DNA from 3 places in the Rhizobium sp. BR 250 genome. Region 2 is predicted to be linked to each of the others. Evidence: predicted binding sites of a transcription regulator. Region 2 holds the regulator's gene; each other region holds the start of a gene.

Region 1 (10,313 bases), 260 kb from region 2:
GCTGCACATAGACCTGACTGGTGCGGATTTCCGCCTGACCGGCAAAACCGTAATGCACGAGGACCTTCTTGCCGTCCTGCTGGATTTCGTCTGGCAGGCCCTCCGGCGCGACCGCCGCATCGTCATTGATGATGACGGGGTAGTTCTTGCCGTCGACATAAACATCCACCCGGGTCGGGGTCACGTCGAGGCGGTTTTGCGTACCGACATAGACCACACTGTAGCCGCCGCCCGGCAGGGGCTGCAACCAGTCGATCTTCGCATCGGCGGGATATTGGCCGCGGCTTGACCATTGCGGCTCAACCTTGTCGTCTGCGAAACGCAGGCGTGGCTGGGCGCGCCAGGAATACCAGTCCTGAATATAGCTCGAAGCGCGGTCCCACCGACCCTGCATGAAAGCCGGCCCGACATTGAAGAAGAAAAAGCAGCCGATGAGATAGATGGCGATGATGACAAGGCCGGTCAGCAGGCCGTATCGCTGCATGAAGCTGCGATTGAACACTTCGGGATGCGCGGCCGTCAGTCTTTCGCGCTCGGCGGTGTTGAGAATGAAGCTGGACGACATCAGGCCGCTCCCCGTCCGAATTCGAAGGATTGATGGCCGATCAGCTTGCGGCGCAACCAGCCGGAAAACTGATCGACAGCGATGATGGTGATCAGCAACAGGATGATGATGGCATAGGTCTTCGATGCGTGATCGTTGCCGATCGAAAGCCGGAAGACCTCGCCGATGCCGCCGCCGCCAACGGCGCCGATGATGGTGGAGGCGCGCACGTTGATTTCGGCGCGCAGCAGCGCGTAGGAGACGAAATTGGGCAGAACCTGCGGCACGATGGCGAAACGCACCCGCTCCAGCCAGTTGGCACCTGCGGCGCGCAGGCCTTCATCCGGCTTCATGTCGGCATTTTCCACCACTTCGAAGAAGAGCTTGCCGAGTGCACCGATCGTATGAACCGAAATCGCGATGATGGCCGCGATCGGGCCGATGGACAGGATGGCGGTCAGCAACCCGGCGACAACGATTTCGGGAAAGGCGCGCAGCACTTCCATCACCCGGCGCACCACCCAGCGCACGAGGCCGGCGCCAACGAGATTGGTGGAGGCGAAGAAGCAGAGCACGAAGGCGAAACCGGTACCGATGATTGTCGAGACCAGCGCGATATTGAGCGTGATGATCAGCTGGTAGATGAAATGCGGGATGTAGAAGCCGTCGGTGATGTAAACGCGATCCGCGACATAATTATATTTCAGCGAACCATCCGCATAGGGCGACGGCAGGTCGAACATCGCCCGGAAGATTTCCAGCGGGCTCTCCGGCACGAAGGTCTTCATGAAATCGAAGAAATAGGGCAGGCGCTCGAAGAATTTGCCCGAATTGGCCGCATTGGCGAAATTCAGTGAGGCGGCGAGGATGACGAGAAAGATCACGAGCGAAATGACGGTATAAACCCGTCGTGTCGCAAGCTGCTGTTGATAGTGACGCATGATCGTCTTGGACGATGCGCTCAACCCCTCGGGCGCGAGGGTATCATGGTGCAGGGTGGTCGCCATGCCGCTTTTCCTTTATTGGCAAAAGCGGCGGCACCGCAAGGCACCGCCGCTTCCGGATATGATCTCAGGATCAGCCGCCGATAACGGACTTACGGGCGTCGATGATCGTCTGGTAGAAGGACGGGTCGACCTTGATGTAGGCGGTGTTCTTGCCCTGGGTGAAGCCCTGGAAGCATGCGAGGTCCTTCTTCGGCAGTTCCATGAAGAAGTTTTCGACCTTCTGCTTCATCGCGTCGCCGAGCTTGTTGGTGACCATCAGCGGGCCGTTCGGGATCAGCGGCGACTTCCAGACTTCGACGATATCGTCCATATCGAGGTTGCCCTTCTTGACCATCTGGTAGAGGTTGCCGGCGGTATAGCCTTCTTCCCACTTGCCAACGCCCGAACCGAAGGTGGTGCCAACGTCGAACTTCTTGTCGAGAACGGCGAGAACGAGGTTCTCATGACCGCCGCCGAAGCCGGTTTCGGAGAAATATTCCTTGACCGGAACGCCGGTTTCCTTCGGAATAGCCACGTTCGGAACGAGGAAGCCGGAGGTGGAGTCGGGGTCGGCGAAGCCGATCTTCTTGCCCTTGGCGTCAGCCAGCGTCTTGATGCCGCTGTCCTTGCGGGCAACCATGATCGTGTAATAACCGGTCGAACCATCGGCGCCAGCCGTGGTCAGGATCGGGTCAACGGCCTTCGGGTCGGCCAGAGCGATCTTGGCGTAGGAGGATGCGCCCATGGAAGCGATGTCGATGGTGCCGCCGAGCAGGCCCTGGATAACGCCGTTATAGTCCGGCGACGGGAAAACCTGAACTTCGGAAACGCCGGTTGCAGCCTTGAGGCCATCGGCAACGCACTTGGTGTTGCGGATCTGGTCGGCTTCGTTTTCGGAACCGTCGAGACCGATGCGCAGAACCTTGACGTCCTGAGCCATGGCGGAACCGGCCAGAACGCCAAGGGCGACTGCCGAAAGAAGGACTTTCTTCAACATGGACTTTCTCCTGTTTCCCGGCGAGCCGGAGTTTGTTGTGAAGTGTCGGCCCTTGACGCGGGCGCAAACGATGCTGAGCGGTTCCTCAGAGCCCGGCGAGAGCGAGCGGTTCGGGACCGGCAGATTGTTGCACCGGACGCGCGGCAAGCTGCGCGCCGGGAATATTGATGCTGGTCGAGGTCATGGTCTCGTCGATGCCGGAGCCTTGTGAATCGGTTCCGTAAATCTCGGTAACGGCGGCGGCAGTCAACTCCGCGGGCGTCCCGTCGAAGACGACGCGACCCTGAGACATGCCGATGATGCGTTCGCAATAATTGCGTGCCGTATCCAGCGTGTGCAGGTTGGTGATGACGGTGATGCCTTCGCGCTCGTTGATGTCGCGCAGCGCGTCCATCACGATCTTGGCATTGAGGGGGTCGAGCGAGGCGATCGGCTCATCGGCCAGCACCATCTTCGGGGACTGCATCAGCGCACGCGCAATGGCGACACGCTGCTGCTGGCCGCCGGAAAGCGTGCCAGCCGCCTGCATGGCCACATGCTCGATGCCGAGCCGCTCGAGCGCGACAATCGCCATCAGCCGCTCCTCATGGGTGAAGATGTTGAAGAGGCTGAGCGCCGTCGAACGGTGGTTGAGACGGCCGAGCATGACGTTGGTAAGAACGTCGAGGCGCGGCACCAGATTGAACTGCTGGAAGATCATCGCGCAGTCGCGCTGCCAGTTGCGCAGAGCCGCACCCTTCAGCGCCGAGACTTCCGTGTCGTTGAAATGAATGGAACCCGAGGAGGGATCGACGAGGCGGTTGATCATGCGCAGCAGCGTCGATTTTCCCGCACCAGAGCGCCCGATCACGCCGACCATCTGACCCTGCGGGATTTCGACATTCACGGAATCGACCGCAGTGTGGTTGCCGAAACGGCGCGTGACTTGCTTCAGGTGAAAGCTCATTTCCCCGTCCAATCTTCTTTTGACGGGGTTCCACGTAACAGTGGTGCGTGAAGTACGAATGTCAGTTTGATGAATAAAATATTACAGATTTCCGGGGTGCGGCTCGCGCCTGTTTGCCGACAAAGCTTTCGGGAGGTATCCCGCTGCGCTGAAATCTGCGCGTCCTTTAAAGGCGTAGAAACAAAAATCCCGGAGCCTTGCCCCGGGATTTGCATGAGTTTCAGCAGAAGGAGATTTCACCCGCCATATTTCGCGACAAAATCCTCTGCCGCCAGATTGCGGAAGTCGTCCAGGGCGACGCGCAGCGAGGCGTGGTCCCAGTCCCACCATTTCAGCTCATCCATTTGCCCGCCCAGTTCGGCCGGGAACCGTTCGCGGATCAGTCGGGCGGGTACACCACCGACGATGGTGTAGGGTGCCACATCTTTGGAGACGACCGCGCCTGCGCCGATCACCGCGCCGTTGCCGACCGTGACGCCAGGCAGGATCGTCGCGCCATGGCCGATCCAGACATCGTGGCCGATCACCACCCGTTTGGCACGGCGGGCGGCGAAGAAGTCCGTCTCGTCTTCCGCATCGTCCCAGTAGCTGCGGGCGCGATAGGTGAAATGGTGCAATGTCGCCCGCTGCATGGGATGGTTGGTGGCGTTGATGCGCACGGAGGCGGCGATATTGACGAATTTGCCGATGGTGGCGCACCAGATTGTGCCATCCTGCATGACATAGGAGTAGTCGCCCATCTCGACCTCCTCGAGGCGGCAGCGCTCCGAAATTTCGGTATAGCGGCCGATCGAGGACTTGGTGACACGGGCACTTTCGTGGATGACGGGTTCGAGACCGACCTTGACGCTCATGCCGCTGCCTTTCGCGGAGAGAATTGCGAGACGTCGAGAATGCGGTCGGCAACGGCTTCGCGCACCTCCTCGTCGTGGAAGATGCCGAGCAGGGCCGTGCCCTTCTCTTTTTTCTCCCTGATCATGTCGACCACCACGCGCCGGTTGGTAGCGTCGAGCGAGGCCGTGGGCTCGTCGAGAAGCAGGATCGCATGGTCGGTGATGAAGCCGCGCGCAATATTGACGCGTTGCTGCTCACCGCCCGAAAAGGTCGCCGGCGGCAGCGACCACAATTCCTGCGGCAGGTTTAGTTTCGAAAGCAGCATGGCCGCCTGCTCGCGCGCATCTTCGGCGGCAACCTTGCGCGCCAGAAGCGGTTCGGCAACGACGTCGATGGCCGCGACACGCGGCACGGTGCGCAGGAACTGGCTGACATAACCGATAGTGCGGTGGCGGATAGCGAGGATCGTGCGCGGCGAGGCATTGCCCATATCGATGACCTCACCCTGATGGCGGATGAGAATCTGTCCGCTGTCTATGGCGTAATTGCCATAGAGCATTTTCAGGATCGAGCTTTTGCCGATGCCCGACGGGCCGCCGAGAACGACGCATTCGCCGCCGGAAACGGAGAAATTGACATCGCGGACGACCGGCAGCTCGATGCCGTCGCGAAGATGCATGGTGAAGCTTTTGAAGACTTCCGAAACGATGAGTGGCGTCGTCATGGTGGATTCTTTCTTCCTGCGCGTGATTTTATCCGAAAACCGGGGACCACTTTTCGGAGCGACGCGGCTAGACCTGCAAAATGGAGGAAACAAGCAATTGCGTGTAGGGCTCGCGCGGATCGTCCAGCACCCGGTCGGTGAGGCCATGTTCGATGACGTCGCCGCCCTTCATCACCATCATGCGATGGGATAACAGACGCGCAACCGCCAGATCATGGGTGACGACGACGACGGCAAGGCCGAGATCGTTGACGAGGCCGCGGACCAGATCGAGCAGGCGTGCCTGCACCGAGACATCGAGGCCGCCGGTCGGTTCGTCCATGAAGACGAGGCGCGGCGAGGTGACGAGGTTGCGGGCGATCTGCAGGCGCTGGCGCATGCCGCCGGAAAAGGCGCGCGGCTGGTCGTCGATACGGTCGGTGCCGATTTCCACCCGCTCCAGCCATTCGCTGGCCGATTGCCTGATATTGCCATAGTGCCGGTTGCCAACGGCCATCAGCCGCTCGCCGACATTGGCGCCGGCAGATACCGCCATGCGCAAGCCGTCCGCCGGGTTCTGGTGCACGAAACCCCAGTCGGTGCGCATCAGAAAACGCCGTTCGGCCTCGCCCATATGGTAGAGATCACGCATGGAGCCATCGCGCATGCGATATTCCACGCTGCCGGCGGTGGGCATCAGCCGGGTGGAAATGCAGTTGAGAAGCGTGGTCTTGCCGGAACCGGATTCACCGACGATCGCCAGCACCTCGCCCGGATAAAGCTCGAAGGAAACGTTGCGGCAACCGGCGCGGTCACCGTAATATTTGGAAACGTCCCGGACTTTCAGAAGCGGTGCGTCGCTCATTCTGCGGCCTCCTTCACATCCGCCAGCAGGTGGCCCTTGTGGCCATGGGCACGGCGGTCTTCGCAATGGTCGGTATCGGAGCAGACGAACATGCGTCCGCCCTTGTCATCCAGCACCACCTCGTCGAGATAGACATTCTCCCCGCCGCAGAGCGCGCAGGGCTTGTCGAAGCGCTGGATTTCAAAGGGATGATCTTCAAAATCGAGGCTGACGACGTCTGTATAGGGCGGCACGGCGTAGATTCGTTTTTCGCGCCCGGCGCCGAACAGCTGCAGGGCGTCCGAGAGATGCATTTTCGGATTGTCGAATTTCGGCGTCGGCGAGGGGTCCATCACGTAACGCCCGGCGACCTTAACCGGATAGGCATAGGTGGTGGAGATGCGGCCGTTGCGGGCGATATCCTCATAAAGCTTGACGTGCATCAGGCCATATTCTTCGAGCGCATGCATGACGCGGGTCTCTGTCTCGCGCGGCTCGAGGAAGCGTAAGGGTTCGGGGATCGGAACCTGATAGACCAGCACCTGACCCGAATGCAGTTCCTCTTCCGGAATGCGGTGCCGCGTCTGGATGATCGTCGCATCCTTCGTGCGAGTGGTGACGGCCACATCAGCCACCTTCTGGAAAAAGGCGCGGATGGAAACGGCGTTGGTGGTGTCGTCGGCCCCCTGGTCGATGACCTTCAGCACATCATCAGGGCCGAGGATGGAGGCGGTCAACTGCACGCCCCCGGTGCCCCAGCCATAGGGCATGGGCATTTCACGGGAAGCGAAGGGAACCTGATAACCGGGAATGGCGATGGCTTTCAGGATCGCCCGGCGGATCATCCGCTTGGTCTGTTCGTCCAGATAGGCGAAGTTGTAGGCAGCCAGCCCGTCGTCAAATGAAACTTCTTTAAGCATTGCGCGTTAACCTTGTGAAAAAAGGAGTACAAGCTCATGGAGATTGGAATTCTTGCAGCCGTGTTCTTTGCTGTCTTTGCAGCATCGACCGTCTTTTGCGCCTACTGGTTCGGCGAGCAGCACAGCCGCTGAGCTATTCGGCCGCATCGCTTATCCATTCCGCGCCATTGGCATTGATCGCCTCGAAATCGGCGCGCATCTTTCTGACCAGACCGAGTTCGGCCTGAAAATCCACGTAATGCGGCAGTTTCAGATGCTCGACGAAACCCGTCGCCTGCACGTTGTCGGCGTGTGAGATGACGAATTCCTCGTCCTGAGCGGGGGCAACGACATCTTCGCCGAATTCGCCGGCGCGCAGCGCCCGGTCGACGAGTGACATGGCCATCGCCTTACGCTCGCTCTGGCCGAAGACCAGACCGTAACCGCGGGTGAATTGCGGCGGTGCCTTGGCTGAACCCTTGAACTGGTTGACCATCTGGCATTCGGTGACCTTGATGTCGCCGAGCGAGACGGAAAAGCCAAGTTCCGGCATCTCCAGCTCGATTTCCACTTCACCAATGCGGATTTCGCCGACGAAGGGATGGGTGCGGCCATAACCGCGCTGCGTCGAATAGGCGAGCGCCAGAAGAAAACCCTCATCACCACGCGCCAGCGATTGCAGGCGCAGGTCGCGCGGCATTGGAAACTCCATCGGTTCCCGCGTCAGGTCGCCGGCAATATGATCGTCCGGCATGTCGCCGTCGCTTTCGATCAGCCCTTCCTGGGCGAGGATATCGGAAACGCGCATGACATATTCCGGTTCGCCTTCCCGCTGGGTGGCGGGTTCGACGGCCTCGTCTTCGAGGAGCGAGGGATCAAGCAGGCGGTGGGTGTAATCGAAGGTCGGACCCAGTAATTGCCCGCCGGGCAAATCCTTGTAGGTGGCGGAAACACGGCGCTGCACCGCCATCTTCGCGGTATCCACCGGCACCGAATAGCCAAAACGCGGCAAGGTGGTGCGATAGGCGCGCAGCAGGAAGATGGCTTCGATCATGTCACCGCGTGCCTGCTTGACGGCAAGGGCCGCAAGCGACTGATCGTAGAGTGAGGCTTCCGCCATCACCCGGTCTACGGCGAGCGAGAGCTGCGAGACGATCTGCGCCACAGACATGGCGGGCAGGTCGCGGTCTCCGCGCCGCTGGTCGGCCAGCAGCCGGTGGGCATTGGCGATGGCGGTTTCCCCGCCTTTGACAGCAACATACATCTTATGCCTCCACGGGTTTGATGCGCGTCGTACGCGGCAGGCAGACAAATTTATCGCCGGCCGTCAGGATGACATCGACGCCACGCGGGAAGATGGCGTTGTTCTCCGCCCAAAGCCTTGGGAAAATACCCGGCAGGCCGGAGGGGCTGATGATGTTGACGTGGCGGATGCCGGGGCCGGAGAGCAGCAATTCCCGCCCACCGTCCAGATCGGGCAATTCGATGATGAGCGTCGTGGAGCGATCGGGATATTCCTGGCTTCCCTGTGCGAAGAGACCGAAGGATGCGATGGCGCTTCCCGCTTCGATGACGGCGAAATGCGCAGTCCCTTTTTCTTCCGTCGTAACCGCTCCGGTGTGAAATCCGATCCAGCCCGGCACCGCACTCTTGCGCAGCGCGCTGCTCAGCCAGACTGGCGTGTCGTGGTCGCAGAGCGCCAGCAGAACAGCACCGGTGGCAACGGCGAGCGGCAGCGGCGGCGCGACCGCCGTTTCGATCGTCTGCGGCGTGCCCGGACGGGCCATACCGTCCATCAGCTTCTTGAAAATCCGTTGGGAATCGAAGACGGCGTTGGAAAAGCCGCCCGTCAATGCTTCGGCCTTGGCGCTCATCAGTCCTCTCCTCGAACCATGGTGAAGAAATCGACCCGCGTGGCTGCGGTTTCCCGTGTTTTTCGTTCCTTCTCTTCGCTCAGTCTTTTTTCGACCGGCGAAAGAAGCTCGGTCTCGATGAAGTTCCGGGTCGGGCTTTCCTGCCAGAGCGCGTCGAAAACTGCGGCATACCAGGCCTTCTTGCGGCCGGTGCCGAGAACATGCGCATGACCGACCGTTCCCGAGGCTAGCTTGACGGTCGCGCGGGTGACGGTGGTTTCACCGAGATTAAAAGGCGCACCGCCACCGCCGATACGGCCCTTGACCATGACGAGGCCTGTTTCCGGGCCCCGCACGGTTTCCGTCTGCGGACTGGCATCCTGCCGGTTCCAGACCGTTTCAAGTTCCTGAACGGTGGCGCGGGCAAGAAGCGCCGCCACCCGTTTCCTTTCGCCGTGTATATTCGCAGCTTCGTTATTCATCGCTTGACCTCTAATGTCTATTGATATAGACAACTATACAATATAAGCTACAATTAACGTCCGTGAATGACAAGCGTGTGACATGAGCCCTGCAGCAGCGATGAAAAGAAAGAACGGCGTGGCGCTCTGGCGGCAGATTGCCGACCGGATCAGAGGCGAGATTGCGGCTGGCGATCACGACGAAACCGGCATGTTGCCGCCGGAGATGACGCTGGCCGAAAAATTCGGCGTGAACCGCCATACCGTCCGAAGTGCCATTGCCGCGCTGGCAAGCGAAGGCATTCTCGAGCCGATGCAGGGACGCGGCACGATGATCGCCCGCAAGGAGCGTCTGAGCTTTCCGATTTCGCTGCGCACGCGATTTACGGCAGGCATCGGCGATCAGGTGAAGGAGATGGAGGCGCTGCTTCTTTCCCACACGACCGAGCCGGCAAGTGCCGATCTGGCAGCACGGCTGCAATTGTCGGCCGGTGCGCCGCTCGTTCGTCTGGAGACCCTGCGCAAGGCGGACACCCGTCCTGTGTCCCGTTCGACCACATGGTTCCCGGCGGATCGTTTTGCCGGAATAGGTGAGGCCTATCAGAAAAGCGGCTCGATCACGGCCGCTTTCAAGATGCTTGGCGTGGCGGACTACGTGCGCATTTCCACTGTCATTTCTGCTGTCCACGCGGATACGCAGGATCTGGCCGATCTCGAGCTATCGCCCGGGGCCATCCTGCTTGTCACCCAGGCATTAAATGCAGACATGGATGGCGTGCCGGTGCAATATGCCGTCAGCCGCTTCTCGGCCGATACGGTCGAATTCACGGTCGAAAATTAAGCGGGAGGCTTACTCCGCCTGTGACAGACCCAGCACATTCAGCATCGAATAGAAGCCCGGCTTCTTGTCGAACGCCCAGACGGCTGCCGTGATCGCGCCGCGTGCGAAGATGGAGCGGTCGCCGGCATAATGGGAAAGCTCGACGCGTTCGCCTTCGCCGGCGAAGATCACTGAATGTTCGCCGATCACCGAGCCACCACGCAGCGTGGCAAAACCGATGGTGCCGGTCTCACGCGCGCCCGTATGGCCGTCGCGCACGCGCACGGATGAGGCGGTGAGATCGACCTTGCGGCCGGCGGCGGCCGCTTCGCCCAGCAGCAGCGCCGTGCCCGAGGGCGCGTCCACCTTGTGCTTGTGGTGCATTTCCAGAATTTCGATATCCCAGTTCTGCGCATCCAGCGCCTG
Region 2 (10,313 bases):
TCGCTTCCGTGCCTACGGAATGGCAGCGATTTCTTTCGGCCTCATCTTCCTCTTCCTGCTGCTCTGGTCGGTCGTATCCAAGGGCCACACCGCCTTCCAGCAGACGATGATCACCGTTCCGGTCGAGTTTTCGGAACAGATCATCGATCCGAAGAATGAGCGTGCCACAAATCCCGCAAAGCTGATGACGGCCAATTACCCCGTCATCGCCCGCGATGCGGTTGCCAAGGTTCTCGGCGTTGCGCCGACCGACCGCGCCGGCCTTCGCGCCGTCAACGTCATGATCTCGGACAGCGTGCGCACGCAGCTGCGTGACATCGTCGTCGCCGATCCCGCCGTCATCGGCACCACGCGCACCGTTACGCTTCTGGCGTCGGGTGATGTCGACAGTGCCTTCAAGGGCCAGGTCGATCTGACTGCGGATGAAGCGAACCGCCGCATCTCGAACCAGCAGCTCGGCTGGATGAACCAGCTGGCCGAAAGCGGCCAGCTCGGCAAACATTTCAACACCGGCATCTTTGTTAACGGCGCATCGAGCCGTCCGGAAGCGGCGGGTGTCGGCGTGGCGCTCATCGGCTCCTTCTATATGATGATGATCGTCCTGGTGCTGTCCTTGCCGATCGGTGTTGCAGCCTCCATCTATCTTGAGGAATTTGCCCCGAAGAACCGTCTGACGGATCTCATCGAGGTGAATATCAACAATCTCGCGGCCGTTCCCTCGATCGTTTACGGTCTGCTCGGTCTCTCGGTCTTCATCAACTTCATGGGCTTTCCGCGCTCGGCTTCGCTGGTCGGCGGTCTTGTCCTGACGCTGATGACGCTGCCGACGATCATCATCGCGACCCGTGCCGCATTGAAGGCCGTGCCGCCGTCGATCCGCGCCGCCGCACTCGGTCTCGGCGCTTCCAAGATGCAGACGATCTTCCACCATGTGCTGCCGCTCGCCATGCCTGGCATCCTGACCGGCACCATCATCGGCCTCGCCCACGCACTGGGCGAAACGGCGCCGCTGCTCCTGATCGGCATGGTGGCATTCGTCGCGAATTACCCGACAACGCCGATGGATCCGTCCACGGCCCTGCCGGTGCAGATTTACATGTGGGCGAACGAAGCCGAACGCGCCTTTGTCGAAAGGACATCCGGCGCTATCATCATCCTGCTTTTGTTCCTCATCGTCATGAATGTTGGCGCAATCCTGTTGCGTCGCCGCTTCGAGCGGCGCTGGTAGAGGGAGATTGAGCAATGAACATGTTGTCGGAAGCAGCAGTTGAAAAGGCGCTGGACAAGAAAATGAATGAAGTTTCATACAAGATGATTGGCAAGGACGTTTCGGTTTATTACGGCGAAAAGCGCGCGCTTTACGACGTGAACCTCAACGTTCGGGAAAATACGGTGACCGCGCTGATCGGCCCGTCCGGCTGCGGCAAGTCCACCTTCCTGCGTACCCTGAACCGTATGAACGATACGATCGACGGCTGCCGGGTCACCGGCAAGATCACGCTCGACACCGACGATATCTACGATCAGCAGATTGACGTCGTGGAATTGCGTGCCCGCGTCGGCATGGTGTTCCAGAAGCCGAACCCCTTCCCGAAGTCGATCTACGAAAACATTTCCTACGGTCCGCGCATCCACGGGCTTGCCCGCAACAAGGCGGATATGGACCAGATCGTCGAACAGAGCCTGCAGAAGGCGGGTCTCTGGAACGAGGTGAAGGATCGTCTGCACGAATCCGGCACGGGTCTTTCCGGTGGCCAGCAGCAGCGTCTGTGCATCGCACGCGCGGTTGCCGTCAGCCCGGAAGTGATCCTGATGGACGAACCCTGTTCAGCGCTTGACCCGATCGCGACTGCAAAGGTCGAGGAACTGATCCACGAACTGCGGACGAATTACACGATCGTCATCGTCACGCACTCCATGCAGCAGGCGGCACGTGTTTCCCAGCGCACGGCCATGTTCCACCTTGGTCATCTTGTCGAAGAAAACGAAACCGACAAGATGTTCACCAATCCGGACGACCAGCGCACGCAGGATTACATCATGGGCCGCTTCGGCTGATCCTGGCCAGCGCTTTCTCGAAACCGAACAAGACTGGTGCCTCTGCCGTGCCCGCTTCCGGGCACGCGCATGAAGGCCAAGCCGGAGGACTAGACCATGACACAGACAACGACCCATTCGCATATTCTGTCGGCCTATGACGACGAATTGAAATTCCTCACACGTCGCATCGCCGAAATGGGCGGTCTTGCGGAACAGATGTGCGCCGACGCCGTGCGTGCGCTCGTCAATTCCGATGCCGCACTTGCCCAGAAGGTCATTTCCGACGACGCGATCCTCGATCATTCCGAGCGCGAGATCGGCGACAAGGCCATCGTCACCATCGCCAGACGCCAGCCGATGGCGGCCGACCTTCGCGAGATCATCGGCACCCTGCGTATCGCAGCTGATCTGGAGCGCGTTGGCGATCTTGGCAAGAACACCGCCAAGCGCGTGATCGCGGTTGCCGGAACCGGCGTGCCGCGCAAGCTCGCCCGCGGCATCGAGCACCTGTCGGAACTAGCGCTGGTACAGCTCAAGGAAGTGCTTGACGTCTATTCCACCCGCTCCGCCGAGAAGGCCAATGCCATCCGCGAGCGCGACGAGGAAATCGACGCCATGTATACGTCGCTCTTCCGTGAGCTTCTGACCTACATGATGGAAGATCCGCGCAACATCACCACCTGCACGCATCTTCTCTTCTGCGCCAAGAACATCGAGCGTATCGGCGACCACGCCACCAATATCGCCGAGACGATCTATTACATGACCACCGGCAGCCAGCCGGAGGGCGAGCGTCCGAAGGACGACAGTTCCAACACGCTCGGTTCGGTGACCGAGTAACAGACAGGCGAAGGCTTGCGGAGTTAGCATATGGTGCCCAAGATTGCAGTTGTGGAAGACGAGGAGGCGTTGAGCGTCCTGCTTCGTTACAATCTCGAGGCTGAGGGATATGACGTCGACACGATACCCCGTGGCGACGAGGCGGAAATCCGGCTGCAGGAGCGTATTCCGGACCTTCTCATTCTGGATTGGATGTTGCCCGGTGTTTCCGGCATCGAGCTGTGCCGGCGTTTGAGAATGCGGCCGGAAACCGAACGCCTGCCCATCATCATGCTGACCGCGCGCGGCGAGGAAAGCGAGAGGGTTCGCGGCCTCGCCACCGGCGCTGACGATTATGTCGTCAAGCCGTTCTCGACGCCGGAACTCATGGCCCGCGTCAAGGCCATGCTGCGCCGGGCGCGTCCCGAGGTTCTGTCCTCGGTGCTGAAATGCGGTGATATCGAGCTGGATCGCGAGACCCATCGCGTTCACCGCAAAAGCCGCGAAGTGCGCCTCGGCCCGACGGAGTTCCGCCTGCTGGAGTTCCTGATGACCTCTCCGGGCCGGGTGTTTTCCCGTTCGCAGTTGCTGGATGGCGTCTGGGGCCACGATATCTATGTCGACGAGCGCACTGTCGACGTTCATGTCGGACGCCTGCGCAAGGCGCTCAATTTTTCGCATATGCAGGATGTCATCCGCACCGTGCGTGGTGCCGGATATTCGATGGAAGCCTGAGCCAGACCAAACGGCACAGTTTCGCCAAGGCCGATAGTGCAACCGAAAATTTAGAAGCCCGAAACCGGAAACGGTTTCGGGCTTTTTGACTATGGATCTTTTCAAAAGCGGGCATCGTACTCAGGGGGCTTTAAATGCGGTGTAAATCCGGATTGTCGGATCACACCGCTGCCATCCGGTTTCTAGACCGCCTGCAGTTGATGGCGAACGCCTCCCGGAGGATATGCGCGTCAAAAAATCAAAGGTTGCGGATCCTCGCGACACGCCCAAGGATGACGCCGGAGTGTCTGGTGCAATCCCTCATCGCAAGGACGACGTTACGCTTTGTTTGGGCACGCCACGTCGCGATATGGCTGAAACTCCGCAAGGACCAAAGTCGTGTACCCTGTCCAGAAATTCAAACCGGCCGACAGTGGAACATGCCCGGTTTTCAGGAAGGCGAGGTGCGGGATATCTGCCCTTGGGTTGATTCCGAGACCGCAAAGAACCTCTGACTTTATGTCATAAAAAAACGGGCCCGAAGGCCCGTAGTTTTTGAGTGTCAAATGCGTGCCGCAACACTCAAGCTTTGCGACGCTCGCTCACCGGCTGGTAGGCGAGCTTTGCATGGAACTTGCAATAGGGTGAAGATTCCAGTGCTTCACAACCGCAAAAATGAAAATCGTCCTTGAGCGGATCGCCGACCGGCCACTTGCAGGTGCGTTCCGTCAGTTCCGTCAGTGTCAGGCGACGGGAAATCGGCGTTACGACGTTTCTGGAGGGAACATAGTCGAGAACTTCGGCGGTCTCGATATCGATTTCCTCATGCAGTGCCGTTGCCGCGTTGGAGCGGCTCAAGACCCGTGCGGGCGTCGCGTTGACGCGGGTCGCGAAATTTGTCGCGCGGGGAGCAGGGGCGGCCGTGCGCTTGGGCGCGGAACGCGCCGAAGTGACAGGGCCGCCGGCCTTGACGCGTCCCGGCAGATTGAGACGGTGGACCTTGCCGATCACGGCATTACGGCTGACACCGCCCAGCTGTGCTGCTATCTGGCTGGCGCTAAGCCCCTCGGACCACAATTTCTTGAGTTTCTCGACTCGCTCGTCTGTCCAGTTCATGCCGCTTCTCCGCTTTTCGCGTGTATTTTCGGCAGAATCCCTCTCCGCCCCGCGGGCGTGCCGCAAGCGTGGTTTCCGCCAGATTTTCGGTGACTAGTTCCGCCGCAATGCAGTCTAGTAATTAGCGATTAACCTAGTGCCAGCCCGACTCCGTGGCAAGAGTCGGGGGAATCATCTGGAATCGATTTTCCGGTTTTCCCCAACTTGCTGGCGAGTTGAGTCTGAAAGGCAACACCTTGGGGCTCATTCGCCACCGTCTACTAGTGCTTGAGACGCCCGGGAAATGCGGACTTTTGTTGACATCGGCAGGCGAAGTGACAATAGTGCCGGTGCCGCCGCAAGGCGGCATTTTTGATTTTCAGGCGGGGGATAACCTCGCCAGCCTATTGACAACCGTCTGACAGCGCATCCGCGCAAGGAGTGATACAGCCATGGCCGAAGCCGCCGCGCCATTGTTCGATACGTTTGCAAGAGCCCCCCTGCGCTTCGAGCGAGGCGAGGGTGTCTGGCTGTTCACGGAAAGCGGCGAGCGATATCTGGATTTTGCGGCCGGCGTCGCGGTCAATTCGCTGGGCCACGCCCATCCGCACCTCGTGGAAGCGATCAAGACCCAGGCCGAAAAGGTCTGGCACGTCTCCAACCTTTATGAAGTGCCCGGACAGGAAAAACTCGCAAAGCGCCTGACGGAAGCGACATTCGCGGACAAGGTCTTCTTCACCAATTCCGGCGCGGAAGCGCTGGAATGCGCGATCAAGACCGCGCGCCGTTATCATTATTCCAAGGGTCACCCGGAAAAGTTTCGCATCGTCACCTTCGAAGGCGCCTTCCATGGCCGCACGCTGGCGACGATCGCCGCCGGTGGCCAGCAGAAATATCTCGAAGGTTTCGGTCCCAAGGTCGAAGGCTTCGACCAGGTGCCGTTCGGCGATGTCGACGCGCTGAAGGCCGCCATCACGCAGGAGACGGCCGCACTTCTGATCGAGCCCATTCAGGGTGAGGGCGGTATCCGCGCGCCCAGCAAGGAATTCCTCCAGCTGCTGCGTTCGCTTTGCGACGAGCATGGCATGCTGCTGATTTTCGATGAGGTCCAGACCGGCGTCGGCCGCACGGGCAAACTCTTCGCCTATGAGCAGACCGGTGTTGCGCCTGACATCATGGCGGTTGCCAAGGGTATCGGTGGCGGTTTCCCGCTCGGTGCCTGCCTTGCCACGGCGGATGCCGCTTCCGGCATGACGGCCGGCGTGCATGGCACCACCTATGGCGGCAATCCGCTGGCCATGGCGGTCGGCAATGCTGTTCTCGACGTCGTTCTCTCCGAAGGCTTTCTCGAAAAGGTCCGTGATGTCGCGCTGGTCTTCCGCCAGGGTCTTGCCTCGCTGAAGGATCGTTATCCGGATGTGATCGAGGAAATTCGCGGCGAAGGCTTGCTTCTCGGCATCAAGGCCCGGGTTCCCTCGGGCGAATTGCTGCAGGCCATGCGTGCGGAACATCTGCTCGGCGTACCGGCGGGAGACAACGTCATCCGCCTGCTGCCGCCGCTCGTCACCACGGCGGAAGAGGCCCGCGAAGGTCTGGCACGCGTGGAAGCGGCAGCCGCATCCCTGACCGCGAAGCAGGCGAAAATCGCCTGAGGAAACAATAAAGGGCGGGCCTCTTCCCGGAGGCTCGCGAGCATGGGACAGTTTGAAATGGCTTCACCTAAACATTTTCTCGACCTGTCGGCCGTCGGCTCGCAGGATCTGCGGGCAATTCTTGACGATGCGCGCGCACGCAAGGTCGCCACGAAGGCCGGAACGGCGGAAAAGCCGCTTGCCGGCAAGATGCTGGCAATGATCTTTGAAAAGCCCTCCACCCGCACCCGCGTTTCCTTCGATGTCGGCATGCGCCAGCTGGGCGGCGAGACCCTTTTTCTCTCTGGTACGGAAATGCAGCTCGGTCGTGCGGAAACGATCGGCGATACCGCGAAGGTGCTGTCGCGTTACGTGGATGCCATCATGATCCGCACCACGGACCATTCACGCCTGCTCGAGCTTGCCGAACACGCAACGGTTCCGGTCATCAATGGCCTGACGGATGATACCCATCCCTGCCAGATCATGGCGGATATCATGACGTTCGAAGAACATCGCGGTCCGGTCAAAGGCAAGACCATCGCCTGGACGGGTGACGGCAACAACGTGCTGCACTCCTTTGTCGAGGGCTCGGCACGCTTCGGTTACCGCATGACGATGGCGGTGCCGATGGGATCCGAACCGCATGACAAGTTCCTGAACTGGGCTCGCAACAATGGCGGCGAGATCGCGCTGTATCATGACGCGGAAAAGGCGGTTGCGGGTGCGGATTGCGTTGTCACCGATACCTGGGTGTCCATGAACCAGGAGCACAAGGCGCGTGGCCACAACATCTTCCAGCCCTATCAGGTCAATGAGGCGCTGATGGCCAAGGCGGAAAAGGACGCATTGTTCATGCACTGCCTGCCGGCGCATCGCGGTGAAGAAGTGACGGATGCCGTGATCGACGGCCCGCAATCGGTGGTCTTCGATGAGGCGGAAAACCGTCTCCACGCACAGAAGTCCGTCATCGCCTGGTGCATGGGCGTGATCTGAGGAATTCACCCGGTCTTGATCATCGTCGGGCCGGGTGCTTGAACTTATACGCACCGATTACCATCTGTGGGACTTCGAAAAGGCTCGTCGGTTTGCTGGCGGGCCGTCATCACGATTTGCACGTTTTTCTCCGGAAGCGGTTTCGCTTCCCGGGTCTCTGTGCGACAAGCGAAAAAACCACATTTAAAAGCCGGACTTTTGGACGGTAGCGGCGCCACGGCTGCGCCAAGGAGTATCACATGGCAGATGTAACGGTTGAACTGGACGATCTCGATTTTGCTGGCGACGACAAGGTTGTGCCCTTTCAGGTCGAAGGTCTGGATGTGCGCGGCCGCGCCGTACAGGTCGGGCCGCTGCTGAACGCCATCCTCGAACGGCACGATTATCCCGCTGCGGTTGCCCGCCTTCTGGCGGAAGCGACGGTTCTGACGGCGCTGATCGGCACCTCGCTGAAGTTTTCCGGCAAGCTGACCGTCCAGACCAAGGGCGACGGCCCGGTTGACCTGCTGGTTGCCGATTTCTCCGCGCCGGACAGCATGCGCGCTTATGCCCGTTTTGATGAGGAGCGGCTGGCGGAAGCGGTTGCGGCCGGTGCAACCTCGCCGGAGCAATTGCTGGGCAACGGTATTCTCGCCTTCACCATCGATCAGGGTATGGGCATGCAGCCCTATCAGGGCATCGTGCCGCTGGATGGCTCTTCGCTGGAAGACATTGCCGGGGTCTATTTCCGCCAGTCGGAACAGCTTCCCACCCGCGTGCGCCTTGGCGTCGCCGAGTTCTTCGACCGCGACGGTGAAGGCAAGCCGCGCCACGGCTGGCGTGCAGGTGGCTTGATCGCGCAGTTCCTGCCACAGGCCCCCGAGCGGTTGCGCATGCGCGACCTGCACGGTGGCGATGGTGACGAGGGCGGCCACGAGGTGCAGGAGGACGATGCCTGGACTGAAGCCGTAACCCTGCTGAACACGGTGGATACTGACGAACTGACCGATCCGCAGGTGCCGGTGGAACGCCTGCTCTACAGGCTTTTCCATGAAAGCGGCGTGCGCATCTATGATCCGCAGGCCATTTTCGACCGCTGCAGCTGCTCGCGGGACAAGATCAAAGGTGTGCTCTCCGGCTTCACCGCCGAGGAGATCAAGGCGAGCGAGGAAGACGGCGCCATTGCCGTAACCTGCGAGTTCTGCTCCACCACCTATCGCTATGATGTCAGCGAATTCGAGAACGCCTGAATCTTTTGAGAATGCCTGAATCGAAAGCCGCGCTCTAAGAGGCGCGGCTTTTCCTTTGGCGGGTGGATGTCGTCAGTTCAGAACGCGCATCAGGCCGGGTGAATCCAGCGAAAAGGCGGGTATGGTGACGTTGAACACCTCGCCATTTTCCGTTTCCATTTCATAATGGCCAAACATCAGGCCTGACGGCGTATCCAGCGGGCAGCCGGAAGAGTATTCATAGCTGTCGCCGGGTTTGAGCTGCGGCTGTTCGCCCACGACGCCCGGCCCGTAGACCTCGTCCACCTGTCCGTTCTGATCGGTAATATGCCAATAACGGTTCACGAGTTTCACCGGGACATCGGAATTGTTCGCGATCACGACTTTGTAGCCCCAGACGTAACGATCGTCATCCGGGTCGGATTGTTCCTCGAGATAATACGGATCGACCGTTACCTCGATATCCCTTGTCAGAGCACGATACATACGCGCCACACCTCGATATTATGCCTGCCGCCGCATCCTACACTATAGGCTCTGGCTATCGTCAAGAAAATGAATGACTTGACGGGCAGGGGGCGTCTCCTGTTGCGCTGTTTTCCACCGTTAGGGATAACGATAAAGGTAAATATTGGTTGCCTGATGCGGGCTTTTCCGGCCGCTTGGGCAAACCATGGCCCGACACGCGGTCAGGCCATGGCGATTTGCGGATTGAATTTTCAGCCGGAAACGGCCGCAAGACCCTTTGCCAGATCTTCCAGCAGATCGTCGGTATCCTCGATGCCGCAGGAAAGGCGGAGCGTGCCGCCGGAAATGCCGAGTTCGGCACGCGCCTCGTCGGAGAGGTTCTTGTGCGTCGTCGTGCCGGGATGGGTGATGAGGCTCTTGGCATCGCCGAGATTGTTGGAAATCTTCACGATCTCAAGCGCGTTCTGCAGCTTGAAGGCCGCTTCCTTGCCGCCCTTCAGTTCGAAGGCCACCAGGGTGGAGCCGCCGGACATCTGCCGGGCGATGATATCAGCCTGCGGGTGATCGGCGCGGCCGGGATAGATGACCTTGGCGACCTTGCCGTTATCGGCGAGGAAATCGGCGATCTTCGAGGCATTGGCCGTCTGCTGTTTCACGCGCAACGGCAGGGTCTCGATGCCCTTCAGAAGCGTCCAGGCGTTGAAGGGCGACATGGCCGGGCCCGTATGGCGGAAATAATCCTGCAGCTCTTCTTCGATCCACTTCTTGTCGGAAAGGATCACGCCGCCGAGGCAGCGGCCCTGGCCGTCAATGTGCTTGGTGGCCGAATAAACGACGATATGGGCGCCGAGTTCGAGCGGCTTCTGGAAGAGCGGCGTCGCGAAGACGTTGTCGACCACCACCTTGGCGCCGATCTGGTTGGCGAGCTTCGCCACACCGGCAATATCCACGACTTCGAGCGTCGGATTGGTCGGGCTTTCGAGGAAGAACAGCTTGGTGTTCGGCTGGATTGCCTTTTCCCAATTGCCGAGATCACGTCCGTCGATCAGCGTGCATTCGATGCCATATTTCGGCGCAAGTGTTTCAACCACCCAGCGGCAGGAGCCAAAAAGGGCGCGTGCAGCGACGATATGGTCGCCGGCGCGCAACTGGCACATGATGGCGGCGGTGACGGCGGCCATGCCCGACGCAAGTGCGCGGGCGTCTTCGGCGCCTTCCAGCAGGCACATGCGCTTTTCGAACATGTCATTGGTGGGGCTGGCGTAGCGGGCGTAGATGAAGCCGTCCGTTTCACCCTTGAAACGCGCTTCGGCGGCTTCGGAGTTCTCGTAAACGAAACCCT
Region 3 (10,313 bases), on a different contig from region 2:
ATCATCGAAACGCGCCTGAAGCGCTTCGGCCTGCGCATCCGCCCGCATGCAGATTTCGCGGTGGTCAATCCGGAAGACGATCCGCGTTACCGTGACTATGTCGATGATTATTTCGCCCTTGTCGGCCGCGCCGGCATCAACCCGGAAGCGGCGCGTACCATCGTGCGCACCAACTCCACCGTCATCGGCGCGCTTTCGGTGAAGCGTGGCGAAGCGGATGCGCTGATCTGCGGCATCGAAGGCCGCTACGACCGCCACCTGCGCGACGTGAACCAGATCATTGGCAAGCAGGAAGGCGTGCGTTCCTTTGCGGGCCTCAGCCTGCTCATCACCCAGCAGGGCGCGCTGTTCCTCACCGATACTTTCGTGAACTATGACCCGACCTCCGAGGAAGTGGCGGAAATGGCCATTCTCGCGGCCAAGGAAATCCGCCGCTTCGGCATCACGCCGAAGGTGGCACTCGCCAGCCACTCCAATTTCGGCTCGCGCGATTCCGAAAGCGCCCGCAAGATGCGCCGCGCCCTGAAGATCGTGCAGGAAGCCGCACCGGAACTGGAAGTGGACGGCGAAATGCAGGGCGGCTCGGCGCTGTCGGAAGCGCTGCGCAAGCGCGCCATGCCGAACAGCGTGCTGACGGGTGAAGCGAACCTGCTGGTCTTCCCGAACCTTGATGCCGCCAACATCACGCTCGGCGTCACCCGCACGCTGACGGAGGGCCTGCATGTGGGCCCGATCCTGCTCGGCACTGCCCTGCCCGCCCATATCCTGTCGCCCAGCGTCACCTCGCGCGGCGTCGTCAACATGGCGGCCTTTGCCGTGGTGCAGGCCTCGCACCCTTCGGTGTGATAGAGGCCGCATTAACGCAATTTTGAACAGGCTGTTGCCGCATTGCGGCAACAGCTTATGTTATCTTCCTGAAACACGGATTTCGTGAAGTATAACGCCCCTGCCACCGGCCGGGGACATCGAACGGATCGCACAATTGACCCGGCGCAGCCGCATCATCGGCCTCCTGCTTCCCCTTGTTTTCATGGCCCCGGCCGCCGCTTTTGCGGATCAGGTCTGCGATACGCTTTATGCGCAGTTGCGCGAGCCGCCGCGCGTCGTCGGCAACACGGCCGAGGTGCGGCGCTACGCCAATGCGCTCGCGCGCCAGAACATCGTGATCCGCAAGATCAGGAACGATCTGCGCGGTTATGGCTGTTCGTCAGGCAGCGTCACTGTTTATGGCAATCCCAATGCCGGCCTCTGCGCTGAAATCGGCGATGCGCTCGCCGAGGCGGAGAGCGAACGCGACGCCATCATCCGCGACCGCGACGATGCCATGGCAACCGCGCGCAGCGACAACGGCGACATCAGACGCCAGCGCATTCTCGCCGCCCTTGATGCCAATGGCTGCAGCCCCGCCCCGGAAACGAACGCGCAATTGCCGCCGGCGCCCGATGTAACGCGTTATCCCGATGCCTTCCGGCAAAATGGCAACGAACCGGGACAAGCGGGGCTTTCACCCTACCCCAACGCCGCCGCCGAGGGTGGGCTTCGCACACTGTGCGTGCGCACCTGCGACGGCTCGTTCTTCCCGATCGCCTCCAATGCCTCACCGCTCGATTTCCGCGCCCAGGCCGAACAATGCCAGAAAATGTGCCCGGGAACCGAGACGGAGCTTTATTTCCATTCCATGGCGGATCAGGAAACCGCCGACATGATCTCCGCCGAAACCGGCAAACCCTACAAGGACCTGCCGACCGCCTTCGCCTACCGCAATTCCTCAACGAAAGCGCCCGGCTGCGCCTGCAACATGGCGGCCTATCACGAAGACATGCAAAAGCAGGAAGACGCCGCCCGGCCGGAATCCGAAAAGCCCTATTCCAGCATCACCACCATTCCATCACCCCAAGGTGACAAGAGTGGCGACAAGCAGCAGAAACCCGCCGAACAGCAACAGGCCGCCAAGCCACCGGAACAGCCCGTGCCCGAGCGCGACTATGATCCGAACGACGCCAAGGTGCGCGTTATCGGCCCGAAATTCCTGCCGGACCAGACGGGCCGGATCGACCTGAAGAACCCGGCATTGAAGGGCATTCAGCCGCAGCAGTGACATATGTTTTGGATCCGGGCAGGTACCACTTGCTTCTTCTCCCAGCCGGGGAGAAGTCCGCGGCAGCGGGATGAGGTGACAAGGGTCGAGATATTCGGAGAGCGTGCCCCCTCATCCGACCCTTCGGGCCACCTTCTCCCCGGCGGGGAGAAGAAACAAGCGGCAAGGCTCCACGTCACTCACAGACCGTCTAACTCCCTTACCGCCCGCCCCAGCGGTTGCGAAACACCAGTTCCTCCAGCGGCACACGCTGGCGCCAGCCCTTCACCGCCAGTTCCGGCTCGGTATAGAGCTCATTGACCCGCCCAAGGCACAGCCAGGCGACGATCTCGATATGCTCGGGGATATCGAGAATGGCGCGAACATCGCTGTCATGGAAGATGCTGACCCAGCCGACGCCGATGCCTTCGGCGCGGGCGGCGAGCCAGAGGTTCTGGATGGCGCAGACGGTGGAATAGACATCCGTGCGCGGATTGTGGGTGCGGCCCAGCACCACCTTGCCACCGCGCGTGGGATCGCAGGTGACGCAGATGCTGAGCGGCGCCTTGCGGATGCCTTCGAGCTTCAGGCTGCGATAAAGCGCCTGCTTTTCCCCCGCAAACATCGCCGCCGCCTCCTCATTGGCGCGGCTGAAGGCCACCCATGCCGCCTGGCGCACGGCGCCATCGGTGACGAGGGTGAAGTTCCATGGCTGCATGAAACCGACGGAAGGTGCGGAATGCGCCGCCTTCAGGAGGCGCTCGACGAGATCATCCGGCAGCGGGTCCGGCAGGAACTGGTCGCGCACATCGCGCCGCGTCTCGATGGCGCGGTAGATCGCCTCGCGCTCCTCCCCGGAAAACGGGCGGACGGGCGAAAGTGCGTGACTAAATGGGTTAACGTCAGGCGACGTGGTTAGAGGCGGTTCGGTCGGCATCGTTTATCCCCAACAATGCGGGCGCGCCGGTGCCGAAACCATGCCGGTTTGCAGCGACGACGCACTTTTTCAGCAACCTGCCGCCGTCCGCGCGGTTCGGTCTATCCTGCCAGGCCGGTCTTCTGACTAAGCTTCATCCGCCCCTTTTCGCCTTCCCGAATTGCTTCAGTGGCATGAGAAAAAGAGCATCCGCCTCACAGCGTTGGGCACGTTCCGGTCTCTCACCGGATTCCCGATTCTCCCGCCGCAAGGGCGGGCACCTGACTGGTAAAGCTATGGGCAAAAAGGCTTGCGAACGCAAGTATCGCCAAGGCCGCGCGACAATATGACCGTGCTCCTCACCTCCGTCATTCCGGCCTTGAGCCGGAATCCAGCCGACGCGGCTCTCACGCAGCGGAGGGCATCCTTTCAGCCCAATGACTTGGGCTGGCTGGATACCGGACCAAGTCCAGCATGACGGGAGGGGGTACACCACCTCGTCAGAATCGCATCACCCCACCGGGAAATATCTGACATAAGCGAACTCATCCCCATCCGGTGACCAGTTGGGGGAGTTCATCGTGCCCTGCCCGCCAAAAAGCTCAAACAGCGTTTCGACATTGCCGCCATCCATATCCATCAGCCGCACCCGCACATCAAGATCGCGCGGATGGTCGAAGACATCACCGTCATAAGAAACGAACACCACCTTGTCACCCTTCGGAGACGGGTGCGGAAACCAGTCGCCATAGGCGCTGTCGGTGATGCGCTCGACGGCAGAGCCATCCACCCGCACCCGCCAGATCTGCATCAGCCCGGTGCGGCTGGAATTGAAATAGATCCACGCGCCATCCGGCGAATAATCCGGCCCGTCATTGCGGCCTTCACCATGGGTAAGGCGTGTTTCAACACCGCTGTCTATGTCCATGGAATAAATATCGAAAACCTGATCGCGAATGCCGCAATAGGCAAAACCTTTCCCGTTGGGAGACCAGCCATGCCAGTAGGAAGGAAGGTTCTTCGTCATCAATCGCGGCGCGCCGCCCGCCGAAGGCAGCAGATAGATGGCGCTTTTGCCGAATTCCACCTTGTCGGAAATGGCATAAAGCGAACCGTCGGGCGAAATACCGTGATCGTTGTTGCAGAGCGTGGCAAAGCCGGTATCGACCTTTTCCGGCGAAACATCACCGGCAAGGGACAGCCGATAAAGCAGCCCTTCGCTGTTCAGCAGCAGATATTTGCCATCCGGTGACCAGTTCGGCGCCTCAAACAGCTCAGCTGTCTGCCACACCACCCGCATCTTGCCGGTGCGGATGTTGAAGATTTCGATGGAGCTGCGCATTCTGCCTCCCGGGCTTGTCAATGTTCCGACCGGAACGGCGCAGACATTCCATTTGCATCCGCCGCCGCCGTGGCTATGATCCTAGGGCGGCAGGCACCGTCCTGCAAATTCAAACCGGAAAAAACGCCAGCGCCCCGGCACCGTCCGCACCGCTTGCCGTTTCTCCCAGACCCGAGGTTCCGCGATGAATACCATCGCCGATCACGGCATCCGCTTCGGGCGGATCGCCGCAATGCTTCCTGTCAGGAATATCGAAAAGGCCCATGATTTTTATGTCGGTGTGCTTGGTTTCGAAAAGACCTTCGAAAACGGCAATCCCGTCGGTTTCATGATCCTGAAACAGGGCAATGCCGAACTGCACCTGACATTGCAGCCGACGCATAAGGCAGCCCCCTTCAACGTGGCGCATATGCTGGTGAGCGATGTCAATGCGCTGCATGCGATTTGCAAGAGCCATGGGCTGCGTATCATCAAAGGGCTGCAGGACAAGGACTATGGCCTGAGGGCCTTTGTGTTTGAAGACCCTGATGGCAACCGTATCGATGTGGGGCAGGTCATTTGAGATGAGCGGGCGGCGCGGGGTTTTCTCCGCGCCGTCCGTTTAAACACGAAGGCTTATTGTGAACCGAGCGCCCGCCGAACCTACCCGCGATCACCGATCCCGGAACCGGTTGGTAATCGGATAACGCCGGTCCCGCCCAAAGTTCTTCTTGGTGATCTTCACACCCGGGGCCGATTGCCGGCGTTTGTATTCGGCCAGATAAAGCAGATGCTCCACCCGGTGCACCGTTGCCACATCATGGCCGCGTGCCAGAATTTCCTCGACCGACATTTCCTTCTCGACAAGGCATTCCAGAATATCGTCCAGCACCGGATAGGGCGGCAGCGAATCCTGATCGGTCTGGTTGGGACGCAATTCGGCCGACGGCGCCTTGGCGATGATGTTGGCGGGGATCACCTCGCCGGAAGGGCCGAGCGCCCCCGGCGGCACATGGGCGTTGCGCCAGCTGGAAATGGCATAGACCTGCATCTTGTAGAGGTCCTTGATGGGGTTGAAACCGCCATTCATGTCGCCGTAAAGCGTCGCATAACCCACCGACATTTCCGACTTGTTGCCGGTCGTCACCACCATCGAGCCGAATTTGTTCGAGACAGCCATGAGGATGGTGCCACGTGTGCGGCTCTGCAGGTTTTCTTCGGTAATGCCCTCTTCCGTTCCCTCGAAGAGATCGGAAAGCGCCGAGAGAAAACCTTCCACCGGCTCGGCAATCGGCACGATGTCATAACGGCAGCCAAGCGCCTTTGCGCAATCGGCCGCATCCTTCAGCGATTCTTCCGAGGTGTAGCGGTAGGGCAGCATGATGCAGCGCACCCGCTCCTCGCCCAGCGCGTCGACCGCCAATGCGGCACAGATCGCCGAATCGATGCCGCCGGAAAGGCCGAGAACCACGCTCTTGAAACCGTTCTTGTTGACGTAATCCCTAAAGCCCAGCATGCAGGCGCGGTAATCCGCCTCCTCACCTTCCGGAATTTTCGAGAAAGGCCCGCTTTCGCAATGCCAGCCATCCGCGGTGCGTTTCCAGTCGGTAACGGCAAGCGTGGCCTCGAACTGGCTCATCTGGAAGGCAAGCGTCTTGTCGGCATTAAAGCCGAAGCTTGCGCCGTCGAACACCAGCTCGTCCTGCCCGCCCAGCTGGTTGGCGAAAACGAGCGGCAGGCCGCTTTCGATCACCTGCCGGAGCGCCACCTGATGGCGCACATCCAGCTTGCCGCGATAATAGGGCGAGCCATTCGGCACCAGCAGGATTTCCGCCCCGCTTTCGGCGAGCGTCTCGCACACGCCCATATCGTTCCAGATTTCCTCGCAAATCGGAATGCCGATCCTGACACCGCGGAAATTATAGGGCCCGGAAATCGACCCTTCGGAGAAAACACGCTTTTCGTCGAACTCGCCGTAATTCGGCAGGTCGATCTTGTCGCGCAACGCGATGATCTTGCCGCCATCCAGAAGCGCCACCGAATTGTGCCGGCCCGTCTCGCCCTGACGCGGGAAACCGATAACCACGCCCGGCCCGCCATCGGCGGTTTCGGCCGCCAGTTCCTCGACAGCCTTGAGGCAAGCCTTCAGGAAAGCCGGCTTCAGCACCAGATCCTCAGGCGGATAGCCGGATATGAACAGCTCGGTCAGAAGCAGAAGATCGGCGCCCTGCGTCGCCGCATCGGCCCGCGCCTCACGCGCCCTGGCGAGGTTGCCCGCCACGTCGCCAACAGTCGGATTGAACTGCCCGACGGCAATCCGGAGATGGTTCTTGATATCGTGTCTGTCGCTCATGCCCATTCAATACCGCGCCCGTGGCCGCTCCGCAACGCGGCAATTGCATGCCGCAACCCGGCTGCGCGAACAGGTATCCGCGTTCACACGAAGGTTATCGCCGCGCCCGCCAGGTTGCGCAAAGTTCATGTCGCATTCATCGCGCTTATGTGACAGTTACATGACACTTTTGCGACGCCCGATTCACCTCCCCGGATCGGTGCTGCCGCCTGCAATACCGGAGTAACAGGTTTGAGAGATTCGGCGCCAAAAACAACGGCTTCCGAAAAGGCTGGTTTCGTCTTTTCGCCTGCGGGACTTAGGAGCCTTTCGAAGCTTTCGGGCGCGGCCTATACGCTTGCCAATCTGACGGTCGCATCCATCGTGCTCGTCGTGGCGTTGGAGTGGATCGCACGCGGTTCGCTCCATGATGTCGGCGCTTTCCTCACCTCGTCCGCCCGCCCGGGCGTGACCACCATCGCCGCCGTGCTCGCCCTTCTTCTGGCGCTGGACGCGCTGCTTGGCCGGCGTTACCTGTCTCTGATTGCCGTCACTCCGCTCTGCGCGCTGACGGGGCTGATTTCGGCGCAGAAACAGACCTACCTCTCCGATCCGCTTTATCCCTCCGACTTGCTGTTCGGCCGGCAGATCCTCGAGCTTCTGCCCACCATGCTGAAGGCCCAGCCCCTGACGGCGGTGCTGGTGGGCCTCGGCATCTGTGCCGCCATCGCCGCACTTGTGGCGCTGTGGCTGCTGGCGCGCCGCCATTCGCCAGGCTTGAGCTGGCGCGAGCGCGTGGCAGGCCTCGTGCTGGCGCTACCGCTTCTTGCCGGTCTCGCCTCGTTGATGGATTATTCGCATTATTCCTGGGTGCGCGATCGCCTCAACATCATTCCCATGATGTGGGACCAGCAGYAAAATTACCGCCATAACGGCTTCCTGATGGCCTTCGCCTTCAACATTCCCATGGCCAATGTCTCGGCGCCCGAGGGTTATGGCGACAACAGCATCGCCGACCTTACCTCGAAGCCTGCCTCCTTCGCCGCCAACAAGGGCGATTACCCCGATGTCATCATGCTGATGAGTGAATCGCTGTGGGATCCGACCCGGCTGGAAAACGTCGAACTGTCGGCCGATCCCATGCCGACGATCCGCGCCAAGCAGTCCGGCAACGTGTTCTCGCCGGAATTCGGCGGCATGACAGCCAATGTGGAATTCGAGGCGCTGACCGGCTTTTCCAACGCCTTCCTGCCCTATGGCAGCATTCCTTATCAGCAATATATCCGTCGCCCTGTGCCCTCGCTCGCCAGCTTCTTCCGCGGCGAAGGATATTCCGCCATCGCCATGCATCCATTCCAGGAATGGTTCTGGAACCGCAAGCAGGTCTATAAAAACTTCGGCTTCGAGGAGTTCCGCTCCGAAGAAACGCTGCCACCCATGGAAAAACGCGGCAACTTCGCCTCCGACGATGCGCTGATGGACGAGATCATGGCGACCGCCGACACGGCGAAGAACCCGCTCTTCCTCTTTGCTGTCACCCTGCAGGGGCACGGCCCCTACGAGGCAACCCGGTATGCCGAAAATACCATCGGCATCGAAGGCAGCCTTTCCGCCTCGGCCTCGCAGGCGCTCGCCACCTATTCTCAGGGCGTAGCGGAAGCCGACGAGTCGCTCGCCAAATTGATGCGCTGGGCAAAAAAGCGCGACCGGGAAACCATCATCGTCCTCTTCGGCGATCACTTGCCGCCGCTCGGCCAGGCCTTCGTGGAAAGCGGTTACATGCCGGGCATGGTGGCCAGCCGCCGCGCGCCGCTGGAGGTGATGAAGAAGGAGCACGAGACGCCGCTCGTCGTCTGGTCATCGAAGAAGGGCGTGCGCAGGAATATCGGCACCATCAGCCCGGCGCTTCTGCCCTACCATGTGCTGAAGACCGCCGGTTTCTCCGATCCCTTCTATACCGGCACGCTGGGTGACGTTCAGCAGGAATTTTCCGTCATCGACCGCCATATGCTGGTGGCAAGCGACGGCAAGGCCCTGCCCGACTGGTCAATCGCGCCGAACGCCGTTCCGGACGTGGTGCGCGATTACCGCCTGCTGCAGTTCGACATGATGTTCGGCCAGCAATATGGCCGCGAACGCTTCTTCCCCGGCTTCAACTGGCTGCATGAGGGCACGCCCTCCGTGTGATGTTTTTCGGCGGGGGCGCTGAACCGCATGGTGGTGGAAATCGTTTGAATTCCGCCACCATGCGGGTTTATCTCGGGAAACATCCGCATCGCCCCATCAGAACCGGAGACACGCCGTGTCAGATATCTCCGACTATATCGTTTCGCATTTCAAACGCTCCTCCCGCGAAATCGGCGAAGTGGAGCGGCGCATTCTGGAACTGTCGCACCAGAAAAAGCTGATTTCGCGCGATACCAACGCGGAATTTTCCGCCGGCGCCACGTTAGGCGACAGGCTGGCCGACAATATCGCCAGGGTCGGCGGCTCCTGGGGTTTTATCCTCGCATTCTGTTTTTTCCTGATCTTCTGGGCCGTGATTAATACCATCATCCTGACCACCGGCGCCTTTGATCCCTACCCCTTCATCTTCCTCAACCTGCTGCTTTCCATGCTGGCGGCCATCCAGGCGCCGATCATCATGATGTCGCAGAACCGGCAGGCCGCCCGCGACCGTTTTGAGGCCGCCAAGGACTATGAAGTGAACCTGAAGGCCGAGCTGGAAGTGCTTTCACTGCATGAAAAGATCGATGTGAAGGTGCTGGCCGAACTGGCCGCACTCCGGCAGGATCTCGCCGCCCTGCACCGCCACGTCACCCGCAAGGAAGACTGACGCCGGAAAAACTCATCCCCGCTTTTCCCCGCCCGGTTCACCGCTGTTATCCTCTCACCAGTCCTGCCGGGTGGGCGCCAGACGTGGCGGAAACCGAGGGACGGTTCTGATGGGGACGGTGGCACGTTCGTGACGACAGGACCATTTCGCAAGGCGCGGTGCACGGCCCTTGCGAGATACGGCATGGTGAAAGACCCGGCTGCGCAACGCATCCGACCCACACCAACCCCAACTGAAGCGCAGCCGGGCAATCGCCCGACGTTCTCCATCCATCCCCCGCCCGGCGGCGCCGCGCGGGATGAAGCTGTTGGGTTTTTGGGGGCCTTTTCAGGACGTGTGTGCGGCTCACCCCCCTCTGCCCTGCCGGGCATCTCCCCCTCAAGGGGGGAGATCGGCAGGAGGCTCTCCTACCGCTTCATTCTCAACCGTCGAGATGGGCGAGACCTTGCCGCAGATCGATCTCCCCCCTTGAGGGGGAGATGCCCGGCAGGGCAGAGGGGGGTGAGCCGCACGCACCTCGGTTCGCCGTGAACAGACAACCTCCCGAAACTTCACCCCCAGTTACGAATCCGTCAGATTCTTACGCTACAGATTGACGCAGGCGTTTGTTGCATTGCACTCTAGCGGGCAAGGCTGAAGGGGAATCACTCCCCGTCGTCAAAATGGCATCACGACCATTTCGCAGCGACGCCATGCCGGGTGCGACATCCGGTATCCAAATACATTCTGTTCCGGGGTTTTTCATGTACCAGTTCGATCTGATTGTTGTCGGCAGCGGTCCGGCGGGAAGACGGGCCGCCATTCAGGCCGCCAAGCTCGAAAAGAGGGTTC

The links. Region 2 encodes PhoB, which activates phosphate uptake and scavenging genes when phosphate is short. Its sites were predicted from a motif close to TGTCATNNANCTGTCAT; they were not measured.
Region 1: a site for PhoB is predicted at 3,532-3,548, ahead of phnC (phosphonate ABC transporter ATP-binding protein). Genes of this name have one in related genera too.
Region 3: a site for PhoB is predicted at 6,817-6,833, ahead of QD336_RS00840 (LTA synthase family protein). Genes of this name have one in related genera too.

The regions. Positions count from the first base shown of each region.
Region 1 is NZ_JARWKW010000003.1:308,257-318,569, reverse strand. Features, by position in the region: gene phnE (phosphonate ABC transporter, permease protein PhnE) at 1-565, opposite strand, end outside; gene phnE (phosphonate ABC transporter, permease protein PhnE) at 565-1,551, opposite strand; gene phnD (phosphonate ABC transporter substrate-binding protein) at 1,622-2,527, opposite strand; gene phnC (phosphonate ABC transporter ATP-binding protein) at 2,613-3,473, opposite strand; gene QD336_RS06835 (transferase hexapeptide repeat family protein) at 3,710-4,327, opposite strand; gene phnL (phosphonate C-P lyase system protein PhnL) at 4,324-5,031, opposite strand; gene phnK (phosphonate C-P lyase system protein PhnK) at 5,099-5,875, opposite strand; gene QD336_RS06820 (alpha-D-ribose 1-methylphosphonate 5-phosphate C-P-lyase PhnJ) at 5,872-6,774, opposite strand; gene QD336_RS06815 (carbon-phosphorus lyase complex subunit) at 6,908-8,017, opposite strand; gene phnH (phosphonate C-P lyase system protein PhnH) at 8,019-8,627, opposite strand; gene phnG (phosphonate C-P lyase system protein PhnG) at 8,627-9,088, opposite strand; gene phnF (phosphonate metabolism transcriptional regulator PhnF) at 9,171-9,908, shown strand; gene dapB (4-hydroxy-tetrahydrodipicolinate reductase) at 9,918-10,313, opposite strand, start outside.
Region 2 is NZ_JARWKW010000003.1:43,342-53,654, reverse strand. Features, by position in the region: gene pstA (phosphate ABC transporter permease PstA) at 1-1,228, shown strand, start outside; gene pstB (phosphate ABC transporter ATP-binding protein PstB) at 1,243-2,058, shown strand; gene phoU (phosphate signaling complex protein PhoU) at 2,155-2,880, shown strand; gene phoB (phosphate regulon transcriptional regulator PhoB) at 2,911-3,594, shown strand; gene QD336_RS05475 (GcrA family cell cycle regulator) at 4,156-4,689, opposite strand; gene QD336_RS05470 (aspartate aminotransferase family protein) at 5,121-6,320, shown strand; gene argF (ornithine carbamoyltransferase) at 6,378-7,295, shown strand; gene QD336_RS05460 (Hsp33 family molecular chaperone) at 7,535-8,524, shown strand; gene apaG (Co2+/Mg2+ efflux facilitator ApaG/CorD) at 8,597-8,989, opposite strand; gene QD336_RS05450 (O-succinylhomoserine sulfhydrylase) at 9,223-10,313, opposite strand, start outside.
Region 3 is NZ_JARWKW010000001.1:162,154-172,466, reverse strand. Features, by position in the region: gene QD336_RS00870 (NADP-dependent malic enzyme) at 1-846, shown strand, start outside; gene QD336_RS00865 (DUF2865 domain-containing protein) at 983-2,098, shown strand; gene bluB (5,6-dimethylbenzimidazole synthase) at 2,298-3,014, opposite strand; cobalamin riboswitch at 3,110-3,293, opposite strand; gene QD336_RS00855 (TolB family protein) at 3,505-4,335, opposite strand; gene QD336_RS00850 (glyoxalase superfamily protein) at 4,520-4,897, shown strand; gene QD336_RS00845 (NAD+ synthase) at 4,988-6,667, opposite strand; gene QD336_RS00840 (LTA synthase family protein) at 6,899-8,833, shown strand; gene QD336_RS00835 (DUF1003 domain-containing protein) at 8,949-9,482, shown strand; gene sthA (Si-specific NAD(P)(+) transhydrogenase) at 10,226-10,313, shown strand, end outside.